2 regions of the Mesorhizobium sp. WSM4884 genome follow, and region 1 is predicted to be linked to the other one. Evidence: predicted binding sites of a transcription regulator. Region 1 holds the regulator's gene; the other holds the start of a gene.
The links. Region 1 encodes LexA, which represses DNA repair genes until DNA is damaged. Its sites were predicted from a motif close to TGTTCNNNNTGTGTTCNG; they were not measured.
Positions count from the first base shown of each region.

Region 2: P9236_RS26160 (YifB family Mg chelatase-like AAA ATPase) is a predicted target of LexA. The motif match lies at 2,989-3,006, and genes of this name have one in related genera.

Region 1 is NZ_JARTVO010000004.1:340,048-347,523, forward strand. Features, by position in the region: gene gltX (glutamate--tRNA ligase) at 1-96, opposite strand, end outside; gene P9236_RS09065 (ComEC/Rec2 family competence protein) at 199-2,664, shown strand; gene lexA (transcriptional repressor LexA) at 2,648-3,382, opposite strand; gene glp (gephyrin-like molybdotransferase Glp) at 3,499-4,704, opposite strand; gene moaC (cyclic pyranopterin monophosphate synthase MoaC) at 4,707-5,201, opposite strand; gene trpC (indole-3-glycerol phosphate synthase TrpC) at 5,204-6,016, opposite strand; gene trpD (anthranilate phosphoribosyltransferase) at 6,021-7,031, opposite strand; gene P9236_RS09095 (peptidyl-prolyl cis-trans isomerase) at 7,028-7,476, opposite strand, start outside.
Region 2 is NZ_JARTVO010000022.1:76,910-84,385, forward strand. Features, by position in the region: gene P9236_RS26140 (glycosyltransferase) at 1-74, shown strand, start outside; gene P9236_RS26145 (GtrA family protein) at 74-448, shown strand; gene gshB (glutathione synthase) at 582-1,523, shown strand; gene P9236_RS26155 (cyclic nucleotide-gated potassium channel) at 1,853-2,914, shown strand; gene P9236_RS26160 (YifB family Mg chelatase-like AAA ATPase) at 3,101-4,630, shown strand; gene P9236_RS26165 (TetR/AcrR family transcriptional regulator) at 4,682-5,269, opposite strand; gene P9236_RS26170 (DUF308 domain-containing protein) at 5,402-5,992, opposite strand; gene P9236_RS26175 (malate synthase G) at 6,540-7,476, opposite strand, start outside.

The DNA of each region.
Region 1 (7,476 bases):
GGCGTAGAGCCAATTGAACAGCGCCGTGCGCGCGCCGCCGATATGCAGGTAGCCGGTGGGCGAGGGGGCGAAACGGGTGACGACCTTGTCGGACATGAAACTCTCAGAGTGGCACTGAAGGAGTGCGTGATTGCGCGGACTTTCGCGCGGTCGGCGTTCATGTAGCATAGGAGGTCTGGGGCGCAAGGGGCAGACCCGATGGCTGGACGTGGCCGAGGTGCGGAGGAGGGCGAGGGGACGACGGCTGGCGTTAGCGAGCGCCTGCTGTTTGCAGGCACCGCGCCTGCAGAAGCGACGCCGGTTTCGGTTCCGGCGCCGCGTCCGGCCACGGAGATCTTGCCGCCGGGCGGTGATGCCGCGCCGCAGCCGCTTCAGCCGGCAACCATCGACCGAATCCGCAGGCAGTTCCGCCGCGCCTCTTTTTCCGCGCTTCGCCGAAGCGTCGCCTCGGCCGCCGCGACCGAGCTCGACCGCGGCATCGGTTTCCTGCTGGTGCCGGTGTTCCTTGCCGCCGGCGTGATCCTCTATTTTTCCTTGAACAGCGAGCCGGATCTCTACCGGCCGCTGGCGGCGGTGGGGCTGATGGCCGTCTGCGCGGTGGTTTCCCGTTCTTCGCCAAAGACGCATCTTATCTTCATGGCGGCGCTGTTTTGCGCGCTGGGCTTTGTCGCCGCGAAGGTCGAGACATGGCGGACCGCAACGCCGATGCTCGGCTCAGAGATACAGACGCGGCTGACGGGTCGCGTCGTCGTCGCCGAGGAGATGGCCAATGGCCGGGTGCGGCTGACCATCGACCTCGTCTCGACCGCGCAGCCAAAACTGCGCTACGCGCCGGATCGCGTCAGGCTCTCGGCACGCAGGATTCCGCCGAACGTGAAGGCAGGATCGCTGGTGACGGGCTATGCACGGCTCCTGCCGCCGACCGGACCGGTTCGCCCCGAAAGTTATGATTTTTCCTTCGACAGCTATTTCTCCGGCATCGGCGCCAGTGGATTTTTCCTCGGCGATCCGAAAGTCATTCCGACAAATGACCCTCCTGCCCAGGCGAGCATCGCCTCAGCGATCGAGAACGCGCGCGAGGCGATTGCCGATCACATCAGAAGCAGCGTCGGCGGACCCGAAGGCGAGATTGCCGCGGCGCTGATCGTCGGCGTTCGCGCGGGCATTCCCGAGGAAATCAACGAGGCGATGCGGCGGACCGGCATCTACCACATTATCTCGATCTCTGGGCTGCACATGGCGCTGGTCGCCGGCACAGTCATGCTTTTGCTGCGCGGCGTCTTCGCGCTGCTTCCGGATTTTTCGTCACGCCGGCCGGTGAAGAAGTATGCCGCTGCGATCGCGCTGGTGTCGATTGCCGCTTACCTCGTCATCTCCGGCGTGGTGGTCGCCGCCGAACGAAGCTTCATCATGCTCGCTGTCATGCTGATCGCCGTGCTCTTCGATCGCGCGGCGCTCACGATGCGCAACCTGGCGATTTCGGCCATCGCCGTCATCCTGGTGTCGCCGCACGAAGTGGTTGGTCCGAGCTTCCAGATGTCGTTCGCCGCGACCGCGGCCCTTGTCGGCGCCTATGCGGGCTGGGCCGACTACCGCGCCGGCAAGGTGAGAGCGCCGCCGGCGAAGCGGTCGTTCCTGCGGTTCCTGTCGCACAAGCTTGCGGTCGGAGCGGGCGGCGCCGCGATGACGTCGATCATTGCCGGAAGTGCGACGGCGCTGTTTGCCATCTGGCACTTCCAGCGCGTCTCGCCGCTCAGCCTGCTGGCTAATTTGGCCGTCATGCCGATCGTGTCGCTGGTCGTCATGCCGTTTGCCGTCTTTAGCGCACTGGCGATGCCATTCGGCTTCGATGGTCCTTTCCTCTACGTTATGGGCAAGGGCCTGACGGCGATGATCGCGATTTCGGCCTGGATTTCGGAACGGTCGCCGGTCGATGCCGTGGGGCTGATCTCGATCCAGTCGGTGCTGCTCGCGACAATCGCGCTGGTGATAGCAACCATGGCCACCACCTGGCTCAGGCTGGCGGCAGTGCCCTTCGCGCTGGCCGCACTACTGGCGGTCCCGCAAGTGCGCACGCCGGACCTGCTGATCTCCGAGGACGCGCATCTGGTGGCGATGCCGATCGGCGGCGGCGAGCTCGCCATCAATCGCGCCCGCTCCAACGAGTTCACCACCGACAATTGGAAACGCGCGCTGCGGGCCGAAACGATCGTGCCGCCGGAAACATTCGCGAAAGGCGCACTCGACATCGCAGACCCGGTCGACCTGCCGGCGGGATCCCCCTTTTACTGCACTGGCGATCTCTGCATTGGCCGGCATCCGTCCGGTGCAATCGTCGCCTTGGCGGAAAACCACGATAGCGCCAGGCCGGCCTGCAGCTTCGCCGACCTTATCGTCATCAACGACGCCACGGCCTACAATCCTTGCCGCGATCCACGCATCCTCGTCGTCACCAAGCGGCAGCTTGCGCGTGACGGCAGCGCCGCCGTCTACTTCGACGCGCAGTCGGCAACGGCGCGAGCCGCCATTCAATATGCCGTCGAAAAGCCCTATCGCCCCTGGCACGAACAGCGGCGCTACTCGCGCGAGGCGAGGGGACTAGCGCCATACGAGCGGCCTGAGAAGCCACAGACCAAGCCGCCGCCACTCAGTAGCGACGAATGAGCCCGACCAGCTTGCCCTGCACCTTGACCCTGTCCGGTCCGAAGATGCGGGTCTCATAGGCCGGGTTGGCGGCCTCGAGCGCGATCGAGGCGCCCTTGCGGCGGAAGCGTTTCAGTGTCGCTTCCTCGTCGTCTACCAGCGCCACCACGATCTCGCCCGGGCTCGCTGTATTGGCATTGCGGATGATCACCGTGTCGCCGTCGAAGATGCCGGCTTCGATCATCGAATCGCCCTTGACCTCAAGCGCGTAGTGCTCGCCGCCAGCGATCATATCCGGCGGAACTGTGATCGAGTGCGTCTGGTGCTGGATAGCGTCGATCGGCACACCGGCGGCAATGCGACCCATCACCGGGATGGACACGGCCGAAATGGCGTCGTCGTCATTGCTGGGCGTCGGCGTCCGGGAGGGCGCTGCCGGCTTGATCTGCCGGCCGAGATTGCCTTGACCGCCTTGGATGACGCTCGGCGAGAATTTTCTCGCCGCATTCAGGCCGGGCGCGATCGAATCGGGCAGGCGCAGCACCTCAAGAGCGCGCGCGCGGTTCGGCAGCCGGCGAATAAAGCCGCGCTCCTCCAGTGCCGTGATCAAACGGTGGATGCCCGACTTCGAAGCGAGGTCGAGCGCTTCCTTCATCTCGTCGAAAGACGGCGGAATGCCGCTTTCCTTGAGCCGTTCATGGATGAACATCAGCAGTTCATGTTGTTTGCGCGTCAGCATGGCGGCCCCCATGGGTTCTGGAACCAGAATCAGAAAAACAAACCCAGAACAAACACTATCTGTTCCAGTTGTGTTCCGCAACCGTTTAAAGTTTAGTGAATCTGTTGACGTTTTGTTCAGCGTAACATCAGAACGCTGCATTCGTCGCCGGCTTCCGCAGCCGGGGCGAACGGCTCGCGCACGATCAGGCCGTTGGCCTCGGCGAGCGTCCTCAGCATGGAGGAATCCTGGATGCTGAACGGTGTCGCGATCAACTGTCCGGCATCCTCGCGCACGACTGCCCGCACATAGTCCTGCCTGAGATCGTTGGCGCGCATCGCGGAAGCCAGCTGCGCGGTGCGGATGTCCTGTCGGAAATCGCGGCCGCCAAGACGCGCCAGGAGCGGCTTCAGGAACAATTGCGAGCAGACAAGACTCGCCACCGGATTGCCGGGCAGGCCGATGCAGCGGATTTTGCCAAGCCGGCCAAACATCAGCGGCTTGCCGGGGCGCATGGCGATCTTCCAGAAATCGAGCTGCATGCCTTCGCCGGTCAGCACGTCGTGGATCAGATCGTGATCACCGACCGAGGCGCCGCCGAGGGTGACGATGACATCGGCGCCGACCGCGACCGCTTTCTTGACCAGCGCCGAAATCGCATCCTGCCGGTCGGCGGCGATACCGAGGTCGAGGGCGCGGGCACCGACCGACTGCGCCGTCGCCGCTACGCCATAGGCGTTGGACGAGATGATCTGGTCGGGGCCGAGCGCGCTTCCCGGCGGTAGCAATTCGTCGCCCGTGGCGATGATGGCCACCATCGGCCGACGCACCACGTTGAGGCTCGGATGATTGGCGGACGCCGCCAGCGATAGCGCTGCTGGATCGAGCAGGCGGCCTTTTTCGAGAAGTACATCACCCTGGCCGAAGTCGAGTCCACGGCGACGGACGTTGCGTGCTTCCGCCGTCGGCTCGGTCACTTCGATGCTGCCGCCGCCGAGGTCGCGAACATTTTCCTGGATGACGACGGTGTCGGCGCCTTCGGGGAGCGGCGCACCGGTGAAGATGCGCACCGCCTTACCCTTGCCGACGGAGCCGGCAAAACCGCGCCCGGCGGGCGCCACGCCGATCACGGAAAGCCGCGCCGGCACGGAGGTCACGTCGACAGCGCGGGCGGCATAGCCGTCCATGGCCGAAGCGTCGAAGGGCGGCTGGGTGCGCAGCGCCACCAGCGGTTCGGCGAGCACCCGGCCGGCCGCATCGGCCAGCGGCACGTTTTCGCCCGGCAGCGCGGTTGCGCCATCCAACAAGCGCCCGAGCGCCTCGGCGACCGGAACCAGCGCCATCGTCAGGAACTCGCCCCGGATTTGACGGACTTGTAGTCGCCCGACTTGCCGCCGGTCTTCTCGACCAGCCTGATGCCGGAGATAACCATGGCGCGGTCCGCCGCCTTGGCCATGTCGTAGATGGTGAGGCAGGCGATCGACGCCGCGGTCAGCGCCTCCATCTCCACGCCGGTCTTGCCGGTGACGCGGGCAAGCGCGGTGACCTTCAGGCCGGGCAGGGCGCGGTCGGGCTCGATATCGACGGCGACCTTGGTCAGGAGCAGCGGATGGCAGAGCGGGACGAGCTCATGCGTCTTCTTGGCCGCCATGATGCCGGCGATGCGCGCCGTGCCCAGCACGTCGCCCTTCTTGGCGTCGCCGGCCAGGATCATCTCCAGCGTTTCCGCTCGCATCGAGACGAAGCCCTCGGCGATCGCCGTGCGTGTCGTCTCGGCCTTGTCGCCGACATCGACCATGTTGGCTTCGCCCTTGGCGCCGAGATGGGTGAGGGCAGGCATCCTCAAAAGGCCTCGGCCGGCGCCTTGCCCGTCAGCAGAAGCTCGGTCGCGGCAGCCACATCGGCCTGCCGCATCAGGCTCTCGCCGACGAGGAAGGTACCGATCCCGCTCTTCTCCAGCCGGCGGCAATCCTGATGAGTGAAGATGCCGCTTTCGCTGACGAGCAGCCGACCGGCCGGCACCATCGCTGCAAGCCGCTCGGAAATTTCGAGGCTGGTCTCGAAGGTCCTCAGATCACGGTTGTTGATGCCGATCAGCCGCGACGAGAGGCGAAGCGCGCGCTCCATCTCCTTTTCGTCATGCACCTCGACCAGCGCGTCCATGCCGAGCTCGAAAGCCGTCGCTTCGAGCTCGCTGGCTAAAGCGTCGTCGACGCTTGCCATGATGATGAGGATGGCATCCGCGCCCCAGGCGCGGGCTTCATAAACCTGGTACGGATCGAAGAGGAAATCCTTGCGCAAAGCGGGCAGGCCGACGGCGGCACGCACGGCGGTCAGGAAGCTAGGCGCACCCTGGAAGGACGGGGCGTCGGTCAGCACCGAAAGGCAAGCCGCTCCACCTCGCTGATAGGCCCTGGCGAGCGCCGGCGGGTCGAAGTCGGCGCGGATCAGGCCCTTGGAGGGGCTCGCCTTCTTGATTTCGGCGATCAGCGCAAAGCCGCCGGCCTTGCGTTTGGCCTCGAGCGCGGCGAGGAAGCCGCGCGGCGGCTCCATGTCCTTCGCTTTGGCCTTGATATCGGCAAGCGGCACGTTGAGCTTCGCCGCGGCGATCTCTTCGCGCTTGTAGGTTTCGATCTTGCGCAGGATATCGGACAAGGCTCTAACCGTTCGAAATCTCGACGAGCTTGTCGAGCACCGCGAGGGCCCGGCCGCTGTCTATGGCTTGCGCGGCGGCTTCAATGCCGTCGGCGAGCGTCGTCGCCTTGCCGGCCACCACCAAGCCGGCACCGGCATTCATCAGCACGGTATCGCGATAGGCGCCGGCGGCGCCGCCCAGCATATCGCGTAATGCCTTGGCGTTGTAGGCCGCGTCGCCACCGCGCAGCTCTTCCTTGGTATGGCGCTTCAGTCCGACTGCCTCCGGGGTAAGCGTGAAGGTGCGGATCTCGCCGCCGGCAAGTTCGGCAACCTGCGTTTCGCCGGTGGTGGTGATCTCGTCGTAACCGTCGCCATGCACGACCCAGGCATGCTCGGCGCCAAGCGCCTTCAGCGTCTCGGCCACCGGTATGATCCATTCCGGCAGAAAGACGCCGACCATCTGTCGGCTGACGCCGGCCGGATTGGACAGCGGTCCGAGCAGGTTGAAGATGGTCCGCGTGCCGAGCTCGCCCCGGATCGGGCCGACATGCTTCATCGCCGGATGATGCGCAGGCGCGAACATGAAGCCGACGCCCGCCTCGTGGATGCAACGGCCGATCGTCTCCGGCGAAATGTCGATCTTGACGCCGAGCGCCGTCAGCACGTCGGCGGAACCGGTCAGCGAGGACAGGCCGCGATTGCCGTGCTTGGCGACCGGAACCCCTGCCGCCGCGATGACGAAGGCAGAGGCGGTCGAGATGTTGACGCTGTGCGAGTTGTCGCCGCCGGTGCCGACGATGTCGATGGCGCCGAGCGGGGCTTCGACGCGCAGCATCTTGGCGCGCATCGTGGCGACCGCCCCGGAAATCTCGCTCACCGCCTCGCCGCGCACGCGCAACGCCATCAGGAAACCGCCGATCTGGCCCGGCGTCGCGTCACCCGACATGATGATGTCGAAGGCCTCGCGCGCTTCCTCGAAGGAGAGTGCGGTGCCGGTGGCGACCTTGGCTATGTGTGTCTTGAGAGCGCTCATCGTGTCTGTGCTTGCGAAACGGCGGCCGGATCGATGCGAACGTCATACTGCGACTGCAACTGCGCCACCAGCTGGTCGAGCAGGTCGTCGGACATGCCGGCGCTGAAGGATTTCTGCGCATCGTCGGGAACCGAGCTGCCATCGGCGCCAGCCGGTTCGAAGACTTCGGCGACCTTGAACAGGATCTGGCCGTCGCCGGTGGGCGAGGGGATCAGACCCGTGCCGCCTTCGCCGACGCCGAACATGGCCGCAGCACCTTCCTTGCCGAAATCGGCATCGTCGGCTTCGCGCTTCAGGCCTCGCTTGGTCTGCTTTTCGAGCTTCAGCTCGCCCGCGATGACGTCGAGCGTCGCACCTGCCTTGAGGCGCTTTTCCAACTCCTGCGCCTTCGCATCGAGCCGCTTGTCGGTCTCGGCCGCCGTCCAGTCGGCCGCCACCTTCTGGC
Region 2 (7,476 bases), on a different contig from region 1:
GCGAGTGCCGCGCAGGCGCCAACGGGCAGGCCTCCGCGATAAAGGAGCCGGGCAAGGCCTCGCGGGCGGCCTGATGGGCCGGCTTACCCGCTTCGTCCTTGCCGGCGGCATCGGCTTCGTCGCCGACGCGGCCGCGCTCTGGCTGCTGCTTGCCGTCACGCCGCTCGGGCCGCTGGCGGCGCGCGTGCTTTCGATCGGCTTTGCGCTCACCGTCACCTGGCAGTTCAACCGGCATCTGACCTTCGCGCCGTCGAGCCGGGGCATCGCGCAGGAGGGCGCGCGCTATGGCGGCGTCGGTATCGCCACCAGCATCGTCAACTATCTCGTCTATTGCGCCATCCTGCTCGCGCTGCCGGCCCTGCCGCCGCTGGCGGCGCTGGCGGTCGCCTCGATCGTCGCCATGGCGCTGTCCTTCCTCGGCTATTCCCGGCTGGTCTTCGACCGCTGAGCTTCTGCACCAAGCAAGCACGATTGGCAGACGCCGCCGAGTTCCTTATATCGGCGCCTTGCCTTGACGCGATTCCGGACGGAAAACCGCTGCACACTTTTCCTGGAATTGCTCGACTGTTCGGGAGAGAAAAATGCCGCTGAAGATCGCCGTCCAGATGGACCATGTCTCCACCGTGTCGATCGTCGGCGACACCAGCTTCGCGCTGTCGCTGGAAGCACAGCGGCGCGGCCACAAGCTCTTCCACTACACGCCCGACCGCCTGTCGATGCTGGGCGGCAAGGTGTTCGCGCGCGTCGAGGAGATGCAGGTGCGCGACGAGAAGGACAACCACTATTCGCTGGGCGAGCCGGTACGCACCGATCTGTCGGAGATGGATGTGGTGCTGCTCAGGCAGGACCCGCCCTTCGACATGAACTACATCACCACCACGCATATCCTGGAACGCATCCATCCGAAGACGCTGGTGGTCAACGACCCGGCCTGGGTGCGCAACAGCCCGGAAAAGATCTTCGTCACCGAATTTCCGGACCTGATGCCGGAGACGCTGATCACCAAGGATCCCCGGGAAGTGACTGCCTTCCGCAAGGAGTTCGGCGACATCATCGTCAAGCCGCTCTACGGCAATGGCGGCGCCGGTATCTTCCATCTGCAGGAGGCCGACCGCAACCTTGCCTCGCTGCTCGAAATGTTCGGCCAGCTGTTCCGCGAGCCCTACATCGTGCAGCGCTACCTCAAGGACGTGCGCAAGGGCGACAAGCGCATCATCCTGATCGACGGCGAGCCCGTGGGCGCCATCAACCGCGTGCCGGCCGAACACGATTCGCGCTCCAACATGCATGTCGGCGGCCGCGCCGAGAAGACCGACCTGACGGAGCGCGAGCGCGAGATCTGCGCCCGCATCGGACCCTCGCTCAGGGAACGCGGTTTCATCCTGGTCGGCATCGACGTGATCGGCGACTGGATGACCGAAATCAACGTGACCTCGCCGACCGGCATTCGCGAAGTGCAGCGTTTCGGTGGAGCCGACATCGCCAGCCTGTTCTGGAATTGCGTGGAGGACAAAAGGCGATAGCGGCCTGGTGCTTCCGGTTCACGAAACGGCGAACAGCGCCATCTGACGGAAACCTTGCTTCGCGCTTTTTCCTGGAGTTGCTCCAAGCTGGCCTGACGTGCTGCTCGGCGCTCATCACCTCGATGCAGACGAAGCATCCGTTGCCTTCCACCCGGGCGCGGTGACTGGGCGGCATCGTGTAGAGCGCCCTGCTGAACGCCGGCCGGGTTCCGCCATCCGTCTTGACGACCGGCTTCATCCATTCGGATCGTTTCGCAGCGACGTAGACACTTTTGCGCTTGCCTTGAAGGCATCTATTTTGGAGGGTAGTCGCCGGTCGTGGGCACAGAATGTCGGTACTGTCTTCCTCAAGACTCTATATGCCGCTCAACGCGGTGCTGGCCGCGCCCGGGCTTCTGGCAGTGGCTGCGCTCACGATACCGGACCTGTCCGGACGAACCAGGCTGGTCCTGGCTGCCGTGCTCGCGGTCATTTGGGCCGCCTATCTTCTGCAGATGGCCGCGACGCTGCTCAAGCGCCGGGCGGGAGACGTTCGGACGCCGGCAATCGCCATCGATGTGCTCGCGGTCTTGGTTCCACTCGTCGCATTTCTCTTCGTCGGCGGGCCCGACTGGAGCCTCTATTGTGCCGTCTGGCTGCTGAAGCCGCTGCGCGATTCGACTTTCTTCCCGCTGCTGGGCAGGGTCCTGACCAACGAAGCGCGAAACCTGATCGGCGTCACCACGGTCTTCGGCGTCGTTCTGTTCGGTGTCGCGCTTGCGGCCTATGTCATCGAGCGCGACATCCAACCGGAAAAGTTCGGCAGCATTCCACAGGCGATGTGGTGGGCGGTGGTCACGCTGTCCACCACCGGCTATGGCGACGCCATTCCGCAAAGCTTCGCCGGCCGCGTCCTTGCGGGCCTGGTCATGATGAGCGGCATCGGCATCTTCGGGCTCTGGGCTGGCATTCTTGCCACAGGCTTCGCTCAAGAAGTCCGTCGCGGGGATTTTGTCCGCAATTGGCAATTGGTCGCCGCCGTGCCGTTGTTCCAGAGGCTCGGCCCGGCCGCGCTGGTCGAGATCGTGCGCGCGCTACGACCTCGCATCGTGCCGGCGGGCGCCGTGATCTGCCGCAGTGGCGAGCCCGGTGATCGGATGTTCTTCGTCGTGGAGGGGCGCGTCAGCGTCGCGACACCGAAGCCGGTGGAGCTTGGCCCTGGCGCCTTTTTCGGCGAGATGGCGCTGATCACCGGCGAACCGCGTATGGCGACCGTCAGCGCCACAACAGCGGTCTCGCTGCTGTCGCTGCACTCGGCGGATTTCCAGATGCTGTGCAGCAGCAGCCCGGAGATCGCCGAGATCATCCGCAAGACGGCGCTCGAACGGCGCAGCGCGGCACCGATGGCTTGACCGCACCAACTGCGCAGTCCCGGACTGTGTATCATCATCAAGATCCCGGGATCGCCGCCAAGCAGCGCCCTTCGTGTTCCCGTAATGTTCTTGCGCGCTGCGCAAATCTGTGGTTGTCTAATCCGACCTCGCTCGCGGCTTGATCGCAAAGCCGCGCGCGAACCTGTATCGGGGGCTCGGTATAAGATGGTGGCGCGGGTTCGCACGGTGGCTTTCCAGGGCATCGAGGCAGTGCCGGTCGATGTCCAGGTGATGGTAGCACCTGGCAAGGTCGGCATGCAGATCGTCGGCCTGCCGGACAAGGCGGTGGCCGAAAGCCGCGAGCGCGTGCAGGCCGCGCTTCATGCGTCCGGCCTGTCGATGCCATCGAAGAAGGTGACGGTGAACCTTGCGCCGGCCGACCTGCCGAAGGAAGGCAGCCATTACGACCTGCCGATCGCGCTCGGCCTGATGGCGGCTCTCGGCGCCATTCCCGGCGACATGCTGGCCGGCTATGTCGTGCTCGGCGAGCTGTCGCTCGACGGCACCATCGCGGCGGTGGCCGGCGCGCTGCCGGCGGCGATCGGCGCCAATGCCGAGGGCAAAGGGCTGATCTGCCCGTTCGCCTGCGGGCCGGAGGCGGCCTGGGCCGGCAAGGATTTCGACATACTGGCGCCGCGCAGCCTGATTGCCGTCGCCAATCATTTTCGCGGGACGCAGGTGCTGTCGCGGCCGGAGGCCGGCATCCAGGTCGCGGCGCGCGACCTGCCGGACCTCGCCGACATCAAGGGCCAGGAGAGCGCCAAGCGGGCGCTGGAGGTGGCGGCCGCCGGCGGTCACAATCTCCTGATGGTCGGCCCTCCAGGCTCCGGCAAGTCGATGCTGGCGCAGCGGCTGCCCTCGATCCTGCCGCCGCTGGCGCCGAAGGAATTGCTCGAAGTCTCGATGATCGCTTCGGTTGCCGGCGAGCTCGGCGAGGGCAAGCTGACGGATCGGCGGCCATTCCGCGCCCCGCATCATTCGGCCTCGATGGCGGCGATGGTGGGCGGCGGCTTGCGTGCGCGGCCGGGCGAAGTGTCGCTCGCCCATCACGGCGTGCTTTTCCTCGACGAGTTCCCGGAATTCACGCCGCAGACGCTGGACGCGCTGCGCCAGCCGCTGGAGACCGGCGACTGCGTGATCGCGCGCGCCAACCACCGCGTCACCTACCCGGCGCGCATCCAGCTGGTGGCGGCGATGAACCCATGCCGCTGCGGCATGTCGGGCGAACCCGGCTATCGCTGCCTGCGCGGCGAGCGCTGCCGCACCGAATACCAAGCGCGTATTTCCGGCCCGCTGCTCGACCGCATCGATCTTCGGATCGAAGTGCCGGCGGTCTCGGCGAGCGACCTGATCCGGCCCGACCGCGCCGAGACGAGCGCCGCAGTAGCGCAGCGCGTGGCCCGCGCCCGGACCCTGCAGCGCGAGCGGCTCGAGAGCCTCGGCGCGTCCGTGACCACCAACGCGCATTGCCCGCCTGCGATTATCGAGGAAATCGCCAAGCCCGACGCGGCCGGGCTGACGCTGCTCAAGGACGCCAGCGAAAAGCTCGCCTTTTCGGCGCGGGCCTATCATCGCGTGCTCAAAGTGGCGCGCACGCTGGCCGACCTCGACGCCAGCGAGACCGTCGGCCGCATCCATCTCGCCGAGGCGATCTCCTACCGCATGAATGCGGAACGCATGGCGCAGGCGGCGTAATCAAGGAACCTGCAAACGCGCCGAGTTCGGCTCTCCGCCCCGAGTTCCTCTTCAACCGGCCTCGGGGATCAGCTTCTGCAACGTCGGCGCCATGATCGTGGCGAAAGCCGCGGCATCGCCATAGGCTCGCGCGGAAAGCATCGCCCCGTGCACGGTCGCCATGAAGGCCTCCGCCTCGACACGCGGCGCAGCGGAAATCGCCAGTGTGCCTTGGTCGGCGCCCCGCTCGATGACGCCGGTCAGCCAACCCGAGAGAAACCGAAAATATGCCCGGACTTCCACGGCAACTTCCGGCGGAAGCACCGGAAGCTCGCTGGCGAGCAGGGCGCAGACGCAGAACGGCCGGCTCGCATCCTCAATGCAGCGAGCCCAGAAGCCGGCATAGGTCCGAAGCAATTCAGGCGGCTCAGACACATTGCGCTCAAGCTCCGCCATGCCCGCGACGGCATCCTCGAGATAGCGCCTGACCAGGGTTTGCACCAGGTCGACCTTGCTGGGGAAATGATGGTGGATGCTGGCCTTGCGGATACCGATCACCTCGGCGATATCCGCATAGCTGAACCCGTTATAGCCGCCGGCGACGATGAAGCGTCGCGCGGCGGCCAGGATGTCATCGGCAGTGTTCGAGGGCTTGTCCATAGGCATGCCAAGAGCAATTCCAGGAAAAGTGCATAGCGGTTTTCCGTCCGGAATTGCGTAAAAACAAATAGGTGGAGCAGTTCAGCGTTTCCGTGAAACGATGAACTGCTCTAACGTCCAGCGGAGAAAACCTCAACTCACGGCCCGCGCCGACTTGCGAAGAGCGCCGCCGACCGACAGCCACACGGCGGACACGAGGAAGTAGAAGGCGCCGAAAGCGGCATAGGGCGCGACATTGGCGATGCCAATGGCCTCCATGCCCGACGCCATCTTCACGAAGAACAAGCCCGCCAGCGCCGATTGGGCGCCGCTCAGGATCATCGCCCACTGGGCGCCGTTGGTCTTCCAGCGCCGCAGCGCGGTCACGAGCTGAAACGCACCGGAGACGACGGCCCAGACGCCATAGACCGCAAGCACCGCGTTCATGCTGCGGCCTAGCGCGACGGTGACCGCAATCGCGGTGATGACGCTGACGACGACGTTGAGCAACTGCGACTTGTTGCGGCCGAGCCCACCGCTGCGCTGCGCGTCGAGATAATTCGCAAGCGCGTCCCAGGCGGGGTAGGCCACCAGCATGACGGCGGCGAGCGGTGAACCGGTCTTCGCGACGGTGAGGGCCGCCGAGACCCAGGCAGCCGATACGGCAAACCGCAGATAATAATAGTTCTTGAGCCATGCGTTTGAAGACAGGGCACGGCTTTGATCATTCATTTGTGCAGACATGATGAGATCTCTCGCTTGAATTACCTACCAACTAGTAGGTAGATAGGAGATCGTCAAGGCGCCGCCGATCACCTCGACATCTCATCTATGTGATCGATCGTTTCGCGTATGGCCGCGCATTCCGGCCGATGCGCGGCCACTTCCCCCCATGTTCATCCATGTTCATGGGGGAGAGGAACCCCGAGCTTTTCAAGGCCGCGACTCTTGGCCATTGGCGTTTCCTCTCCCTCCACGAATGTGGCTACGGACATGCACACAATTCCAAGCGGCCGGTCTTTGGCGATAGCGGGCGTAGCAGCTTGGCGCATGCATTGTCTTATGCTGCGCTGGTCGACCCCACTCCGTCTCGGCTACGCCGAGCCACCTCTCCTCCGATCGACGGGTAGAGGAAAGGCGCCAAGCCTTTTGCCGTCAACGCTCTTCCAGCGACGCTCCCTTCCTTTCCCTCCAGAGGGGGAAAGGTGGCGCTGCGAAGCAGCGACGGATGGGGGGAGCGCCATATGCGATTGGCCTGCCCTCAAGGAGAGGGGCGCCGGCGCTACCGGCCTCAGGCCTGCTCCCTCGCCTTCAGCTCCAGCCGCCGGGCATGCAGCACCGGCTCGGTGTAGCCGTTGGGCTGGCTCGTTCCCTTGAACACCAGGTCGCAGGCGCCCTGGAAGGCGATCGATTTGTCGAAGTCCGGCGCCATCGGGCGATAGAGCGGATCGCCGACATTCTGGCGGTCGACGATCGCCGCCATGCGCTGCAGCGAATCCCTGACCTGGATTTCCGAGCACACCTTGTGGCGCAGCCAGTTGGCGATGTGCTGCGAGGAGATGCGCAGCGTGGCGCGGTCCTCCATCAGGCCGACATCGTTGATGTCGGGCACCTTAGAGCAGCCGACGCCCTGGTCGATCCAGCGCACGACGTAACCCAGTATGCCTTGCGCGTTGTTGTCGAGCTCGCGCTGGATCTCGTCCGGCGTCCAGTTCGGCCGCCTTGCTACCGGCACGGACAGGATGTCGTCGAGCCTGGCCTTCGGACGGTTCTTCAGCGCCGCCTGGACGGCGTGCACGTCGACCTTGTGATAATGCGTGGCATGCAGTGTCGCCGCCGTCGGCGACGGCACCCAGGCGGTGTTGGCGCCGGCCTTCGGGTGTGCGATCTTCTGTTCGAGCATGGCCGCCATCAAATCGGGCATCGCCCACATGCCCTTGCCGATCTGGGCATGGCCGGCGAGCCCGCATTCGAGCCCGATGTCGACATTCCAGGCCTCATAGGCGGAGATCCAGGCGGCCTGCTTCATGTCGCCCTTGCGGATCATCGGGCCGGCTTCCATCGAGGTGTGGATCTCGTCGCCAGTGCGGTCGAGGAAGCCGGTGTTGATGAACACGACGCGCTCTCTTGCGGCGCGGATCGCTTCCTTGAGGTTGACGGTGGTGCGCCGTTCCTCGTCCATGATGCCCATCTTGATGGTGTTCTTCGCCATGCCGAGCAGCGCCTCG